DNA from 2 places in the Ramlibacter sp. AN1133 genome. Region 2 is predicted to be linked to the other one. Evidence: riboswitches for the same ligand, from Rfam matches in the RefSeq annotation. Region 2 holds a riboswitch; the other holds the start of a gene.
What was found. A riboswitch is a leader RNA that binds a small molecule or an ion and turns the genes downstream of it on or off. The one in region 2 is predicted to bind S-adenosylhomocysteine.
Positions count from the first base shown of each region.

Region 1: another riboswitch for S-adenosylhomocysteine. It lies ahead of metH (methionine synthase); the one in region 2 lies ahead of ahcY (adenosylhomocysteinase).

Region 1 covers NZ_JBBKTQ010000002.1:196,580-204,341, reverse strand. The annotation lists gene recQ (DNA helicase RecQ) at 1-904, opposite strand, end outside; gene WG923_RS03410 (homocysteine S-methyltransferase family protein) at 1,048-2,094, shown strand; gene WG923_RS03405 (Lrp/AsnC family transcriptional regulator) at 2,376-2,825, shown strand; S-adenosyl-L-homocysteine riboswitch at 2,835-2,916, shown strand; gene metH (methionine synthase) at 2,936-5,653, shown strand; gene WG923_RS03395 (glycine zipper 2TM domain-containing protein) at 5,756-6,229, shown strand; gene WG923_RS03390 (MFS transporter) at 6,226-7,413, opposite strand; gene WG923_RS03385 (methyl-accepting chemotaxis protein) at 7,646-7,762, shown strand, end outside.
Region 2 covers NZ_JBBKTQ010000027.1:17-7,778, reverse strand. The annotation lists gene ligD (non-homologous end-joining DNA ligase) at 1-73, shown strand, start outside; gene WG923_RS25565 (DUF7379 domain-containing protein) at 215-4,030, shown strand; gene WG923_RS25560 (M12 family metallopeptidase) at 4,054-4,893, shown strand; gene WG923_RS25555 (ATP-dependent DNA ligase) at 4,931-6,007, opposite strand; S-adenosyl-L-homocysteine riboswitch at 6,074-6,144, shown strand; gene ahcY (adenosylhomocysteinase) at 6,211-7,647, shown strand.

The DNA of each region.
Region 1 (7,762 bases), on a different contig from region 2:
TGTCGATGCCCATGCCGAAGGCGATGGTGGCCGTCATCACCACGCCGTCGTCGCGCAGGAAGCGGTCCTGGTGGCGCTGGCGCACGCCGGCGTCGAGCCCCGCGTGATAGGGCAGGGCGTCCAGGCCTTCGCGGCACAGGATCTCCGCGATCTCCTCCACGCGCTTGCGCGACTGGCAGTAGACGATGCCGGCCTCGCCCTGGTGCTCGCCCTCGATGAAGCGCAGGAGCTGGAGCGTCGGATCCTTCTTTTCCGCGATCGTGTAGCGGATGTTGGGGCGGTCGAAGCTGCTGACGAACTGGCGCGCGCGACCGAGCTGCAGGTGGGTGACGATGTCCTCGCGCGTGACGCCGTCGGCCGTGGCCGTGAGCGCGATGCGCGGCACGCCGGCATAGCGCGCGTGCAGGATGGCCAGCGCCCGGTATTCCGGCCGGAAGTCGTGGCCCCACTGGCTGACGCAATGCGCCTCGTCGATCGCGAACAGCGACAGCTTGCCCGCGCCGTGCATGGCATCGAGCAGCGCCAGGAAGCGCGGGGTGGTCACGCGCTCGGGCGCCGCATAGAGCAGCGTCAGCTCGCCGCGGGCCAGCCGCCGCTCCACCGCGTTGGCCTCCTCCATCGAGAGCGAGGAATTGAGGAACGCGGCCTGCACCCCGGCCTCGTGCAGGGCGCCGACCTGGTCGTGCATCAGCGCGATCAGGGGCGACACCACCACGGTGGTGCCGTGGCCGGCCTGCTGGCGCACGAGCGCGGGAATCTGGTAGCACAGCGACTTGCCCCCGCCCGTGGGCATGAGCACGAGCGCATCGCCGCCGGCGACGACGTGGTCGACGATCTCGGCCTGCTGCCCGCGGAACGCGGGGTAGCCGAAGACGGTCTGCAGGATTTGCTGGGGGGAAGACACGATCGCCCGATTGTCCCTGAGCCTGCCGGTGTAACGCCGCTCGGACCCGGAACGCCGACCGGCAAAGCTGTGAACTGCGCACGCCGGCGCCGCCGGTGCCCCTGCGCGCCGGCCGAATTCACCGTCTTTCCTACAATCGGGGCATGAAGCCCGTCGTGTACACCCGTGGACAAGCCCTGCCGCAGCTGCTCGCCCAGCGCATCCTGATCCTGGACGGGGCCATGGGCACCATGATCCAGCGCTTCAAGCTGACCGAGCAGGATTTCCGCGGCGAGCGCCTGCGCGAGCACCCCAAGGACCTGAAGAACAACAGCGACCTGCTGGCGCTCACGCGCCCCGACGTGATCCGCGACATCCACGAGGGCTACCTCGCCGCCGGCGCCGACATCATCGAGACCAACACCTTCGGGGCCAACCGCATCGCGCAGGACGACTATGGCCTGGGCGAGCTGGCGCGCGAGATGAACGTGGCCGCCGCCAGGCTGGCGCGCGAGGCCGCCGACAAGTTCTCCACGCCGGACCAGCCCCGCTTCGTGGCCGGCGCGCTGGGCCCCACGCCGCGCACGGCCAGCATCAGCCCCGACGTGAACGACCCGGGCGCGCGCAACGTGGACTTCGAGGCCCTGCGCGCCGCCTACTACGAGCAGGTGGAAGGCCTGGTGCAGGGCGGAGTCGACCTGCTGCTGGTCGAGACCATCTTCGACACGCTCAATGCCAAGGCGGCGCTGTTCGCGATCGACGAGTACTTCGCCGACAGCGGCGAGCGGCTGCCGATCATCATCAGCGGCACCGTCACCGATGCCTCCGGCCGCATCCTCAGCGGCCAGACCGTCACGGCCTTCTGGCACAGCGTGCGGCACGCGCAGCCGCTGGCGGTCGGCCTGAACTGCGCGCTGGGCGCGGCGCTGATGCGGCCCTACATCCAGGAGCTGAACCGGGTCGCGCACGACACCTTCATCAGCTGCTACCCCAACGCGGGCCTGCCCAACCCCATGAGCGAGACCGGCTTCGACGAGACGCCGGAGGTCACCTCGCGGCTGCTGCGCGAGTTCGCGGCCGAGGGGCTGGTGAACATCGTGGGCGGGTGCTGCGGCACGACGCCGGACCACATCGCGGCGATCGGGCAGGCGGTGCACCTGATGCCGGCGCGCGCGACGCAGCGGCAGTTCTTCTACCGGGAAGCCGCCTGAGGGTCTGCCGTCGGCAGGCCCCGTGGGCTGGGCTCGCCGCAGGCGACCCCAGCTTGGGCGCTCCTTCGTTCCACTGCGATCCCTCGTGAGGATGTCTGCCCGGTCGGCCAGCGGGCGGTGACCCGCTGGCGCCTCGCATCTCGGGCGGGGCCGGTAAGCCGCCGCTTCGATGCAGCAAGTGTGGCGCCCGGAGCGGAGAAAGTCTTGCTGAACCTCCGGCATTTCGGCGCGGAAGCAAAAAATCCTTCTGAGACCTCCAATTTCCCGGAAAATCGTGCGCCATGGACGCCATTGACCGGAAAATCCTCAGGGTGCTGCAGCAGGATGCCCGGGCCAGCCTGCAGCAGGTCGGCCAGGCCGTCGGCCTGAGCGCCTCGCCGTGCTGGGAGCGCATCCGCAAGATGGAGGCCGCCGGCGTGATCGAGGGCTACACGGTGCGCCTGAACGCGCAGGGGCTGGGCCTGAACGACACGGTGCTGGTACAGGTCACCCTCGACAGCCACACCGACAACACGCTGGAGAAGTTCGGCGAGACGCTGGCGGCAATCCCCGAGGTGGTCGAGGCCTACCTCGTCTCCGGCGAGTACGACTACCTGCTGCGGGTGGCGGTGAAGGACACGCGCGACTACGAGCGGCTGCTGCGGGAGAAGCTGTACAAGATCAAGGGCATCCGCCACAGCAAGTCCTCGTTCGTGCTGCGGACGCTGAAGAAGGCGGATCTGCCGCTGTAAAATCGTTCCCTGCTCAAGGAGCGCTGCAGCGGCCCCGGAAAACCGGGCGCACCGTCAGGCTTGAGATGGATTCCAACCGCGCTCACCCGGCCCCTGCGAGGTGAGAAGGAATGCAGTCCCAAGTCCCCCCCATGAAGTTGTCCGGCCTGGAGCCCGTCTCCATCGTGCCCGGCAGCCTGTTCGTCAACATCGGCGAACGCACCAACGTCACCGGCTCGAAGGCGTTCGCCCGCATGATCCTGGCGGGCCAGTTCGAGGAGGCCCTCGCGGTCGCGCGCCAGCAGGTCGAGAACGGCGCCCAGGTCATCGACATCAACATGGACGAAGCCATGCTGGACAGCAAGGCCGCCATGGTGCGCTTCCTCAACCTGATCGCCAGCGAGCCGGACATCGCCCGCGTGCCGATCATGATCGACTCCTCCAAGTGGGAGGTGATCGAGGCGGGGCTGCGCTGCATCCAGGGCAAGGGCATCGTCAACTCGATCTCGCTCAAGGAAGGCGAGGCCGAGTTCAAGCGCCAGGCCACGCTGGTCAAGCGCTACGGCGCTGCCGCCGTCGTCATGGCCTTCGACGAACAGGGCCAGGCCGACACCTACCAGCGCAAGACCGAGATCTGCGCGCGCGCCTACCGCATCCTGGTCGACGAGCTCGGCTTCCCGCCCGAGGACATCATCTTCGACCCCAACATCTTCGCGATCGCCACCGGCATCGAGGAGCACAACAACTACGCGGTGGACTTCATCGAAGCCACCAAGTGGATCAAGAAGAACCTGCCCGGCGCCAAGGTCAGCGGCGGCGTGTCCAACGTGAGCTTCTCCTTCCGCGGCAACGACCCCGTGCGCGAGGCGATCCACACCGTGTTCCTGTACCACGCCATCCAGGCGGGCATGGACATGGGCATCGTCAACGCCGGCATGGTGGGCGTGTACGACGAGCTCGAGCCGGAACTGCGCGAGCGCGTCGAGGACGTGGTGCTGAACCGCCGCCCCGATGCCGGAGAGCGCCTGGTGGAGATTGCCGAACAGGCCAAGGGCGCGGCCAAGGACGAAGGCAAGAAGAACGAGTGGCGCGCGCTGCCGGTGGAGCAGCGCCTGGCGCACGCGCTGGTGCACGGCATCACGGACCACATCGTCCCCGACACCGAGGAGATGTTCCAGAAGGTGCTGGCCCGGGGCGGCCGTCCGCTGCACGTGATCGAGGGGCCGCTCATGGACGGCATGAACATCGTGGGCGACCTGTTCGGCGCCGGCAAGATGTTCCTGCCGCAGGTGGTGAAGTCCGCCCGCGTGATGAAGCAGGCGGTGGCGCACCTCATTCCCTTCATCGAGGAAGAGAAGCGGCAGCAGGAGGCCGCCGGCCAGGACGTGCGCGCCAAGGGCAAGATCATCGTGGCCACCGTCAAGGGCGACGTGCACGACATCGGCAAGAACATCGTCACCGTCGTCCTCCAGTGCAACAACTTCGAGGTGGTGAACATGGGCGTGATGGTCCCGTGCCACGAGATCCTGGCCCGCGCCAAGGTCGAGGGCGCGGACATCGTCGGCCTGTCGGGGCTGATCACGCCTTCGCTGGAGGAGATGCAGTACGTCGCCGCCGAGATGCAGAAGGACGACCACTTCCGCGTGAAGAAGATCCCGCTGCTGATCGGCGGCGCCACCACCAGCCGCGTGCACACCGCGGTGAAGATCGCACCGCACTACGAAGGCCCGGTGGTCTACGTCCCCGATGCGTCGCGCAGCGTGAGCGTGGCGCAGTCGCTGCTCTCGGATCAGGCCGCGAAGTACATCGCGGAGATCGAGGCCGACTACGACAAGGTGCGGCAGCTGCACGCCAACAAGAAGCAGACGCCGCTGTGGCCGCTGGCGAAGGCGCGCGCCAACAAGACGCCGATCGACTGGTCCACCTACGTGCCGACCCGGCCGAAGTTCATCGGCCGGCGGGTGTTCAAGAACTACGACCTGGCGGAGCTGGCCGGCTACATCGACTGGGGCCCGTTCTTCCAGACCTGGGACCTGGCCGGTCGCTTCCCCGAGATCCTCAAGGATGAAGTGGTGGGCGCCGAAGCGGTGCGCGTGTACTCCGACGGCCAGCGCATGCTCAAGCGCCTGATCGAAGGCCGTTGGCTGACCGCCAATGCGGTGATGGGCCTGTGGCCCGCCAACACCGTCAACGACGACGACATCCAGCTGTACGCCGACGAAAGCCGGACCGAGACCGTGCTCACCTGGTACGGCCTGCGCCAGCAGGCCGAAAAGCAGGTGATCGACGGCGTGATGCGCCCGAGCCGCTGCCTGGCGGATTTCGTCGCGCCCAAGGGCGTGCGCGACGACTACGTGGGCGTGTTCGCGGTCACGGCCGGCATCGGCGTGGAGAAGAAGGTCCAGTACTTCCTCGACGACCACGACGACTATTCCGCCATCACGCTCAAGGCGCTGGCCGACCGCCTCGCCGAGGCGCTGGCCGAGGCGCTGCATGCGCGCGTGCGCCGCGACCTGTGGGGCTACGCCGCCGACGAGAAACTCGCGACCGAGGAGCTGATCGCCGAGAAGTACCGCGGCATCCGTCCCGCGCCGGGCTATCCGGCCTGCCCGGACCACAGCGTCAAGCGCGACATGTTCGCGCTGCTGCAGCCGCAGGAGATCGGCATGGAGCTGACCGACAGCATGGCGATGGCCCCGGCGGCCAGCGTGAGCGGCTTCTACCTGGCGCACCCCGAGAGCCAGTACTTCAACGTGGGCCGCATCGGCGAGGACCAGCTGGAGGACCAGGCGCGTCGCAGGGGCGCCACGGTTTCGGACCTGCAACGTTTGCTTGCACCGAATCTCTGAAGCAGGCGTGAAGCATTGCACGAACGGCTGGGCTGGCCGTCGGCGGTGCTGCCCGCCTTGTCGTTGAATCACGGCAAGGACGGAAGAAGGAGAGAGAGTCCCATGAAGAAATACGCCATCGCCACCCTGCTGGCCCTCGCCGCGGTTGCCGCCATCGCCGACAACCCGCACGGCCTGCCGCCCGGCATCGCCAAGAAGATGCACAAGGAACACGCCGCGGCGCCCGCCCCGGTCTGCCACGAATGCGGCACGGTGGTCGGCGTGCGCCACGAGAAGCGCAAGGGCGAAGGCGGCGCGGTCGGCATCGTCGCGGGCGCGGCGGCCGGCGGCCTGCTGGGCAACCAGTTCGGCAAGGGCGACGGCAAGACGGCGCTCACCGTCGCCGGCGCCGTGGGCGGCGGCTTCGTCGGCAACGAAGTGCAGAAGCGCGTGACGTCCAGGGAGGTGTGGATCACGCAGGTGAAGATGCACGACGGCTCGGTGCGCACCATGGAGCACGAGCAGCAGCCGGCCTGGAAGACCGGGCAGCTGGTGCGCCTGGGCGCGAAGAACTCGGTGACGATCGTCGTCAATTAACGCGGCAGGAGCGAGCGGCGCTGCGCCAGCACGAGCGCCAGCGCCGCCACGATCCCCGCCACCAGCAGCACCGCCAGCCCCCACCGGTAGCCCACCTGCGGGCTCCACAGCACCCCCAGCGCCAGCGGCGCGATCGCGCGCGCCACTGCCTGCGGCAGCCCCAGCGCGCCATTGAGCGCCGCCACATGCTCCCGATTCACGTACTGCGCCACCGCGGTGCCCTTCACGATCGTGAGCATGCCGTTGCCCATGCCATAGAGCAGCACGAACAGCAGTCCGCCCGCGGGCGACGTGGCCCCGGCGATCAGCGCCGCCAGCGCCAGCGGGATGAGGAACGGGATCAGCCGGTTGGCCAGGTGCAGGTCGAACCGGTGCTCGAAGAAGAACAGCAGCAGCCGCGCGAAGACCTGCATCACGCCGATCGCCGCCGGCAGCGCGATCACCCAGGCCTCCGGCAGGCCGCTTTCGCGCAGCAGGCTGATCAGGTGCGGCGGGATCGCCGCGGTGATCGCCATCATCCCGACCACGAAGACGCCGATCAAGAGGAAGGGCGCGCTGCGCAGCAGGACCGACGGTGAATGGCCCTCGCGGTGCTGCGTCGGCCGCGCCGGCGGCGCGCCGCGCAGGCACAGGAAGTGGATCGGCACGCAGACGAACACGTGGATGGCGGCCAGCGCGAGCAGCGCCTGGCGCCACCCGAGCGCCGCAATGAGCCACGCCGACAGCGGGATGAACACGCTGCTGGCCAGCCCGCCCAGAAAGGTCAGCGTGATGATCGCGCGCCGGAAATCGCGCGGAAAGCGGCGCGTGACCACCGCGAACACCGGCGTGTACAGGGTGGCCGCGAGCGCCGCCCCGAGCAGCAGCCACACGGCGTAGAAGCCGGCGGCCGAATGCACCTGTGCATGCAGCAGCAGGCCCGCGATCACCAGCACCGAGCCGCCCGTCATCACCGCGCGTTCGTGGCCGCGGTCGATCCAGCGGCCCACCGGATAGGAGAACACGCCTTCGGCCAGCAGGGCGAGGCTGAAGGCGAAGGACGACTGCGCGCGGGTGAGCCCCAGCTCGCGCTCCACCGGCGCGAGCAGCAGCGCGAAGGTATAGAAGACGCTGCCCCAGGTGATCAACTGGGCCAGCGAGAGCCACACCACGAGGCGGCGGTCGTGGCCGGGGGCCGAAGTCATGAAGCGCGGCGCGACGGCATGGACGCGGATTGTGGCAGGCCGCGGCCTGCGCCGCCCGCACGTCGCCTGCCCGCTACCGCCTGGCGCAGCCGCAGCCGGTGGCCGACCAGACCTTGACCCACGTCACTGAAACAAGTGGTTACGTGTTCCATTCTGCCTTTCAAGCGGCCGGACCCCCGGGCCTCAAGAACAACCAGGACCTGCCTAGCGGGGAGGTCGCCGGAGGACGCGCATGCTCGCCGAACTGAGGGTCCGGACCAAGCTGTTCCTGCTGATCGCCATGCTGCTCCTGGGCATGGGGATCGCGGGCGCCTACGGCGTCCTCGCGCTGCGGCAGGCGCAGGCCGCG
Region 2 (7,762 bases):
GCGTCCCACCGAGCCGTCCGATGCACCGCGTGGTCGGGCGAAGCCGCGCAAGGACGCGAAGCCGAAGGCCTGAGCCGCCCCTCCCTCCGATGAAGGAGCCGGTGCGCAGGCGGGCATTCGGCCTGTTCCCTTCCCCGCAGGCGCTGCCTAGAATGGCCCTGGGGGCGCGCCAACAAGCAACCGTCGAACGATGCGCGCCCGGGAGGGATCGCACATGGCGATGCAGAGGCGCGCTTCCGGTGTGTGGGTCGATGCGCGCGCGGGGCTCGTGCCCCAGCCCCGGCCCGTCAACCTCCGCCTGGCACGGCGCGGCGGTTTCGCACCGCCCGCCCCCGCGGGCGCACGACGGCGCGGCGCGGCCCCGCCCGTCGCGCCGATGACCGAGGAGGAAGCGGTCGTCAATGCGATGGAGGGGCAGGATCTCGAGCTGGTCGAGGCGATCCCGTTCCAGCCTCCGGCCGCCCCGGCACGACGCGGCGCCAGGGCAGCGGCGGCGCCCGCCGCAGCGGCGCCCACGGCCGTGGACCTGGCGGTGCCGGTGGGCCCCGACGAGCGGGCCGTGATCCTGGTCGACCATGACGGCTGCTACGAATGGAAGCTGCCGCAGGAACTCGCGGCCCCCGCGCCCGCGGAGGCCGCGCCGCCGGCGAAGCGCGGGGTGCGACGCGGCGCGCCGCCCGCCGTGGCCGCCGCCCCGCAGCACACCGACGTCTTCCACATCGAACTGCCGCCGGCACCGCCCGCACCCGCCGCGGCGGCCATGCGCAGGCGCGCCACCGCGCGCGGCGGCCTCGCGACCAAGCTGGGGCTCGGCAAGGCCGTGTTCTACGTGTTCCGCTTCATCGCCCGCCCGGTGGTGCACGCGCTGGTGGAGTTCCTCGAGAAGGACGTGAGCAAGGGCCTGGTCCACATCCGTGACGCGGACCCGCTGAAATGGACGCCACTGGCGGACACCGAGTCCCCGCCGGTGCCGGCCGGCCGCCCCGCCCGGGTGCTGCTGATGGTGCACGGCACCTTCAGTTCCACCATGGGCAGCTACGGCGACCTCGCCACGCATCCCGCCGGCCGCGACTTCCTGGCCGCGGCGCTGGAGCACTACGACCTCATCCTCGGCTGGGACCATCCCACGCTGAGCGTGCTGCCCACGCAGAACGCCATCGCCTTCGCCACCCGGCTGGAGCGCATGGGATTCGCCGAGCCGCCGATCGTGGATGCGGTCAGCTACTCGCGCGGCGCCCTGGTGCTGCGCAGCCTGGTGGAGCAGGTGCTGCCTTCGTCGCGGCTGAAACTGCAGTTGCGGCGCGCGGTCTTCGTCGGCGCCACCAACGGCGGCACCGAGCTCGCCAACCCGGACAACTGGCACCGCCTCGCGGACCGCTATACCAACCTGGCAGCGGCGGGGGCGCGCGCCGCGGGCCTGCTGCTGCCGGCCGCCGCGGCGCCGGCCCGCATCCTCGCCGCGGCCATCCAGGGCATCGGCGTGCTGGTGAAGGCGCTCGCGACCGGTGCCGTCACGGACCAGCAGGCGCCCGGGCTGGCGGCGATGGAGCCCGCCGGCGAATTCATCCGCGACATCAACGGCGACCAGCCCGGCCAGCCCCGGCCCGAGCAGACCTACTACTGCGCCATCACCAGCGACTTCGATCCCGACCTGGCGCAGCAGCAGGCCAACCCCGAGGTGATGCCGCCGGGGCTGCTGATGCGGCTGGCGGACAAGGCGGCCGATGCGCTGTTCGGGCAGCCGAACGACCTGGTCGTGCACATCGCCTCGATGACGCAGATCGACGAGAAGGTCGGCAAGTACATCCGAGAGCGCTTCGATTTCGGCAAGACCGGCGTGGTGCATCACTGCGCCTATTTCTCCCAGCCGCAGACGGCGCAGCGGCTGCTGCAGTGGCTGCAGCTCGGTGCCCTGGCCGCGGAGCCGGCACCGGTGGTGCGCGCCGGCGTGTCCGCGCAGCCGCCGGCCCCCGTGGTGCGGCTGCGCAGCACGCAGGCGGTGAAGGAGGCGCTGCAGCAGGTCAAGTCCGCCGGCAAGCCGTGGATCGTCATCGAGCGCCGGGACGAGGAGCACGGCCGGCCGGTCACGCTGCGCTATGCGCATCCGGCGCCCCTGGGCGAGGCCTGGCTCAAGGGCATGGCGAAGGTGCGCGGCGCCACGGTGCACGATGCCTTCGACCTGCACGAGAGCGGCCAGTCGCGGATGGCGCAGGCCGGCGCCGGGGGCGGAGCCGGGGGAGGCGAGCTGCGGCTGGACGAACTCGCCACCACGCGCGGCAGCGCCCAGCGCACCATCGAGCTGCGGGACGGCGAGCCGGTGAACGTGATCTCGCCGGAGGAGGTGCAGGTGCAGATGGCGCCCGCGCCGGCGCCGGCCGCGCGCCGGCGGGCCGCCCCGGCCAAGGCCGCGGCCAAGAAGGCGGCCAAGAAGGCGGCGCGCGTCGGTGGCGCTGCGGCGGCGCAGCCGGCCACCGCCACCGGCCAGAGGGCGAAGCCGCCGGCCGCGGCCGCTGCCGTCGAATGCCACTTCCGCGCCGAGACCGACGACGAATACGTGCTGGGCCAGGTCCACACGGTGGACGTGACGATCGCGCGCGAACTGCTGCAGGCCACCGGCCGGCGCGCCGCCAGCAAGGTCGACCGCGCCAGGGTGAGCAAGGCGCGGCCGCTCATCGTGGAGTGCATCCCCGCGCTGCGCGTCTCGCTGGTCCATCCCGAGGACGCCCGCGTGGAGGTCGCGGTGCCGGAGCCCGGCACGCCGCTGGACCTGCGCTTCGACGTCCAGGGCAACGAGGCGGGCAGCGCGCAGGTGCGCGTGCAGGTCCGGCAGGGGCCGATCCCCCTGGTCACCCTGGTGCTGGACCTGCAGGTGGTGCAGGAGCGCAGCGGCACGCGCCGCAGCGCCACCGCATCGGCGGGACTGGCCGCCTTCCCGCGCAAGTTCCCGCAGCAGCCCGACGAACTGCGCATCCACCAGGTGCAGCCGCTCGGCGCCAAGACGCAATACCAGTACGAGCTCGAGCTGCGCGAGCTGGGCGTGCGCATGCCCTTCGAGTCGCCGCTGCTGGACGGCGACCCGGCCGCCACCATCGCCGGGATCCACAAGGACATCGAGGACCGCTGGGCGCAGAGCCAGGGCCAGAAGGAAGCGTTCGCACGCGACCTGCTCGCCATCGGCGCCAGGCTGTTCGACGCGCTGTTCCCGCGCGAGCTGCAGGACCAGCTGTGGGAGCACCGCGACACCATCGGCAGCGTGCAGGTGATCTCCAGCGAGCCCTTCATCCCCTGGGAGCTGGTCAACCTGCGCGATCCGCGCACGCAGCGGCCGGGCCGCGATTCGGTGTTCCTCGGCGAGCTCGGCGTCGTGCGCTGGCTGATCGACGGCTACGCGCCGGACCAGGTCAGGATCCGCAAGGGCAAGGTGCGCTACCTGGTGCCGGAGTACCAGGGCGACGATGCGCTCGCCGGCGCGCAGGACGAGATCGCCGTCATGCGCAAGCGCGGCGGGGTCGAGGTGCCGGCGCAGGCCGAGGAGGTCTACAAGCTGCTGGAGACACCCGGCTCCTTCGATCTTCTCCACGTCGCCTGCCACGGCGCCACCGACGCGGACCACGTCGGCAACGCGCAGCTCGTGCTGCCGCCGCCCACGGACGGCTCGGGCAGCCAGAACGCCGTGCTGGCGGAGACCGTCCGCTACACGGCCAACCTGCAGTCGGACGGCGACCGGCCGATGGTCGTCCTCAACGCCTGCCAGAGCGCCCGCGCCGGCTATGCGCTCAAGGGCCTGGGCGGCTTCGCCGCGGCGTTCATCCACGCCGGCGTGGGCGTGTTCGTCGGCTCGAGCTGGTCGATCGGCGACCAGCCGGCCTACGGGTTCGCGCGGGAGCTGTACGCGCAGTTCATCGACCAGGGCGCGGAGCTGGCCGCCGCCTCGGCCGCGGCACGGCGCAAGGCGCGCGAGGACGGCGACGCGACCTGGCTCGCCTACGCCGTGTACGGCCATCCCCGCGCCGTCGCGAAGAAGACCTGATTCCCACCCCAAGGAGGAACGACATGGCGAAGAAAGCGAAGACACCCGCGGCGCCCGAGGAGGGCACGCCGCTGCAGGAGGTCGTGCGCCGGCCGCGCATCTGCTTCGAACGCATCATCCCCGACGAGCAGGACCCGGAGCGCCACGTGCGCCGGGCGCTGCGCGGCGAGATGCTCGCCGCCGTGGCGCAGGGCGCACGCAAGCTCGATGCGGAGCAGGTCGCGCACGTCACCCGCATGGCGCTGGTGGCGTCCAAGCGATGGGGCAAGGGCGCCGTGGTGCGCTGCCGCTTCCTGGACGGCACGCCGAAGATGCAGAAGAAGGTGCGCACGCTGTGCAAGGAGTGGGAGCGGCACGCCAACGTCACGATCAAGTTCGTGAACAAGGCGCCGTCGGAGGTCCGCATCTCCTTCTACGCCGACGAGGGCTCGTGGTCGGCGGTGGGACGCGACGCGCTCAACGCCTCCTACTTCCCCCTGCACCAGCCGACGATGAACTTCGGCTGGGTGCGCGACAACTCCGACCCGGAGGAGGACCGCGCGGTGGTCCTGCACGAGTTCGGGCACGCGCTCGGGTGCATCCACGAGCACCAGGGCCCGGAGTTCGGCCGCAAGTGGAACCGCGAGGAGGTGATGAAGTACTTCCGGGGCCCGCCCAATTTCTGGGACGACGACGCGATCGTGAGCAATGTCCTGGACAAGTACCCGCCCAAGGGCATCCTGACCACCAAGTACGACCCGAAGTCCATCATGCTCTACTCCTTCGACGGCAAGCTGTTCTCCGACGGCCTCGGTCCGACCAACGAGAACACGCTGCTGTCGCAGCTCGATCGCAAGATGATCAAGGAGATGTACCCGGCGTGAGGGGCCGCGGCGTCGCCGCCCGGGCGACGCCCGCGCGTCAGGCCCCGAACACCTTCGCCAGCTCGAACGGCGTCGTCACCTCCAGCTGGTCGTAGCGGCACTCCTGCGCCGGCTTGTCCGGCCGCCAGCGCAGGAACACCGCAGCATGCCGGAAGCGATTGCCCTGCAGGTGGTCGTACTTCACCTCGCACACGCGCTCGGGCCGCAGCGGCTCCCAGCTCAGGTCCTTGCCGCCGCTCCAGCGGCTCTGCGCGCCGGGCATGCGCTGCGTATCGCCCACCGCCGCGCCGGCCCATTCGCGCCACGGGTGGTCCTTGATCGCGTCGCGGCGCAAGGGCTCCAGCTCCTGCGCCAGTTCCTGCCGCATCGCCATCGTGAACGAGGACGTCACGCCCACGTGCTGCAGCGTGCCGCTGTCGTCGTACAGCCCCAGCAGCAGCGAACCCACGGCGTCCTCGCGGTCCTTGTACCAGCGGAAGCCCGCCACCACGCAGTCCGCGCTGCGCACGTGCTTGATCTTGAGCATCGCGCGCTTGCCCGGCTGGTAGGCCGCGGATTCCAGCTTGGCGATCACCCCGTCGAGGCCGGCGCCCTCGAACTTCTCCAGCCACTCCTCGGCCTGCGCGCGGTCGCGGGTGACGGGCGTCAGGTGCAGCGGCGGCCTGGCCTTGCCCAGCAGGCGCTCCAGGCGCTCGCGCCGCTCCGACTGCGGCAGTTCCATCGTCGACTTGCCGCCCGCGGCCAGCAGGTCGAAGGCCACGAAGCTGGAGGGCGTGTCCTTCGCCAGCCTGGCCACGCGCGAGGCCGCCGGATGCAGGCGCATCTGCAGGGCATCGAAGTCGAGCCCGCCGCGGCTGGCCACGACGATCTCCCCATCCAGCACGCAGCCCTTGGGCAGGGCCTCGTGCAGCGCCTTCTCCAGTTCGGGGAAGTAGCGGTTCAGCGGCCGCAGGTCGCGGCTCTGCAGGTAGGTCTGCTCGGCGCCGCGGAAGACGAGCGCGCGGAAGCCGTCCCACTTGGGCTCGAACAGGAAGCCGGGCTCGGCGGGCAGCGCATCGGCGATCTTGGCCAGCATCGGCTCGATGGGCGGGGAAGGGAGTCCGGGGGTGGCCATGTGCACTTTTTAACCCCTAAGGGGGCTCGTGTGGGGCATTCGGGCGGTTTCCGATAAAATCCCGGCCAACCCGAGGAGCGTTGCAGCGTCCGCCATGGACGCGAGGCTCGGATTCCATGCAACGACGCTCACCCACCTTTCCGTGCGGTGAGCAGATCCACGCGCCGGTTGGTGGGCTCTCCACCTCTCGTTCCGGAGCACCCATGAACGCCGTTCTCAAGACCGCCGCGCCCGCCGACAGCGCGATCACCGACATCTCGCTGGCCGACTGGGGCCGCAAGGAAATCCGCATCGCCGAGACCGAGATGCCCGGCCTGATGGCGATCCGCCAGGAATTCGCCCAGGCCCAGCCCCTGAAGGGCGCCCGCATCACCGGCTCGCTGCACATGACGATCCAGACCGCCGTCCTGATCGAGACGCTGCAGGCGCTGGGCGCGCAGGTCCGCTGGGCCTCGTGCAACATCTTCTCCACCCAGGACCACGCCGCCGCCGCCATCGCCGCCGGCGGCACGCCGGTGTTCGCCAAGAAGGGCGAATCGCTGGAGGAGTACTGGGACTACACGCACCGCATCTTCGACTTCGGCGCCAAGGGCAGCGAGGGTGAAGGCCCCAACATGATCCTGGACGACGGCGGCGACGCCACGCTGCTGATGCACCTGGGCCAGCGCTGCGAGAAGGACCTGTCGCTGATCGACACGCACTCCTCCGAGGAAGAGCGCATCCTGCACGCGTCCATCCGCAAGAAGCTGGCCGAAGACCCGACCTGGTACAGCCGCAAGTCCGCCCAGATCATCGGCGTGACGGAGGAGACCACGACCGGCGTGCACCGCCTGCAGGACATGGCCAACAACGGCAAGCTGAAGTTCCGCGCGATCAACGTCAACGACTCGGTCACCAAGAGCAAGTTCGACAACCTGTACGGCTGCCGCGAATCGCTGGTGGACGGCATCAAGCGCGCCACCGACGTGATGATCGCCGGCAAGGTCGCCCTGGTCGCCGGCTACGGCGACGTGGGCAAGGGCTCGGCCCAGGCCCTGCGCGCGCTGTCGGCGCAGGTGTGGGTGACCGAGATCGACCCGATCAACGCGCTGCAGGCCGCCATGGAAGGCTACCGCGTGGTGACGCTGGACTACGCCGCCGACAAGGCCGACATCTTCGTGACCTGCACCGGCAACCGCGACGTCATCACCTACGCCCACATGGCGAAGATGAAGGACCAGGCGATCGTCTGCAACATCGGCCACTTCGACAACGAGATCGACGTCGCGTCGCTCGAGAAGAAGTGCCAGTGGGACGAGATCAAGCCGCAGGTCGACCACGTGATCTTCCCGGACGGCAAGCGCATCATCCTGCTGGCCAAGGGCCGCCTGGTGAACCTGGGCTGCGGCACCGGCCACCCGAGCTACGTGATGTCCTCCTCCTTCGCCAACCAGACGCTGGCGCAGATCGAGCTGTTCACCAAGTCCTCGCAGTACGAGGTGGGCAAGGTGTACGTGCTGCCCAAGCACCTGGACGAGAAGGTGGCGCGCCTGCAGCTGTCGAAGCTGGGCGCGCAGCTGACCGAGCTGACCGATGCGCAGGCCGCGTACATCGGGGTGAGCAAGAGCGGGCCGTACAAGCCCGACACGTACCGCTACTGATCTCTTCCTCCCTCCCCCTCCGGGGGAGGGTCGGGGTGGGGGCGCTCCGTCGCCGGAAAGGGGGGGGCCCCCCCACCCCCCCCCCCCCCCCGCGGGGGGGGGGGGCGCGAACCCC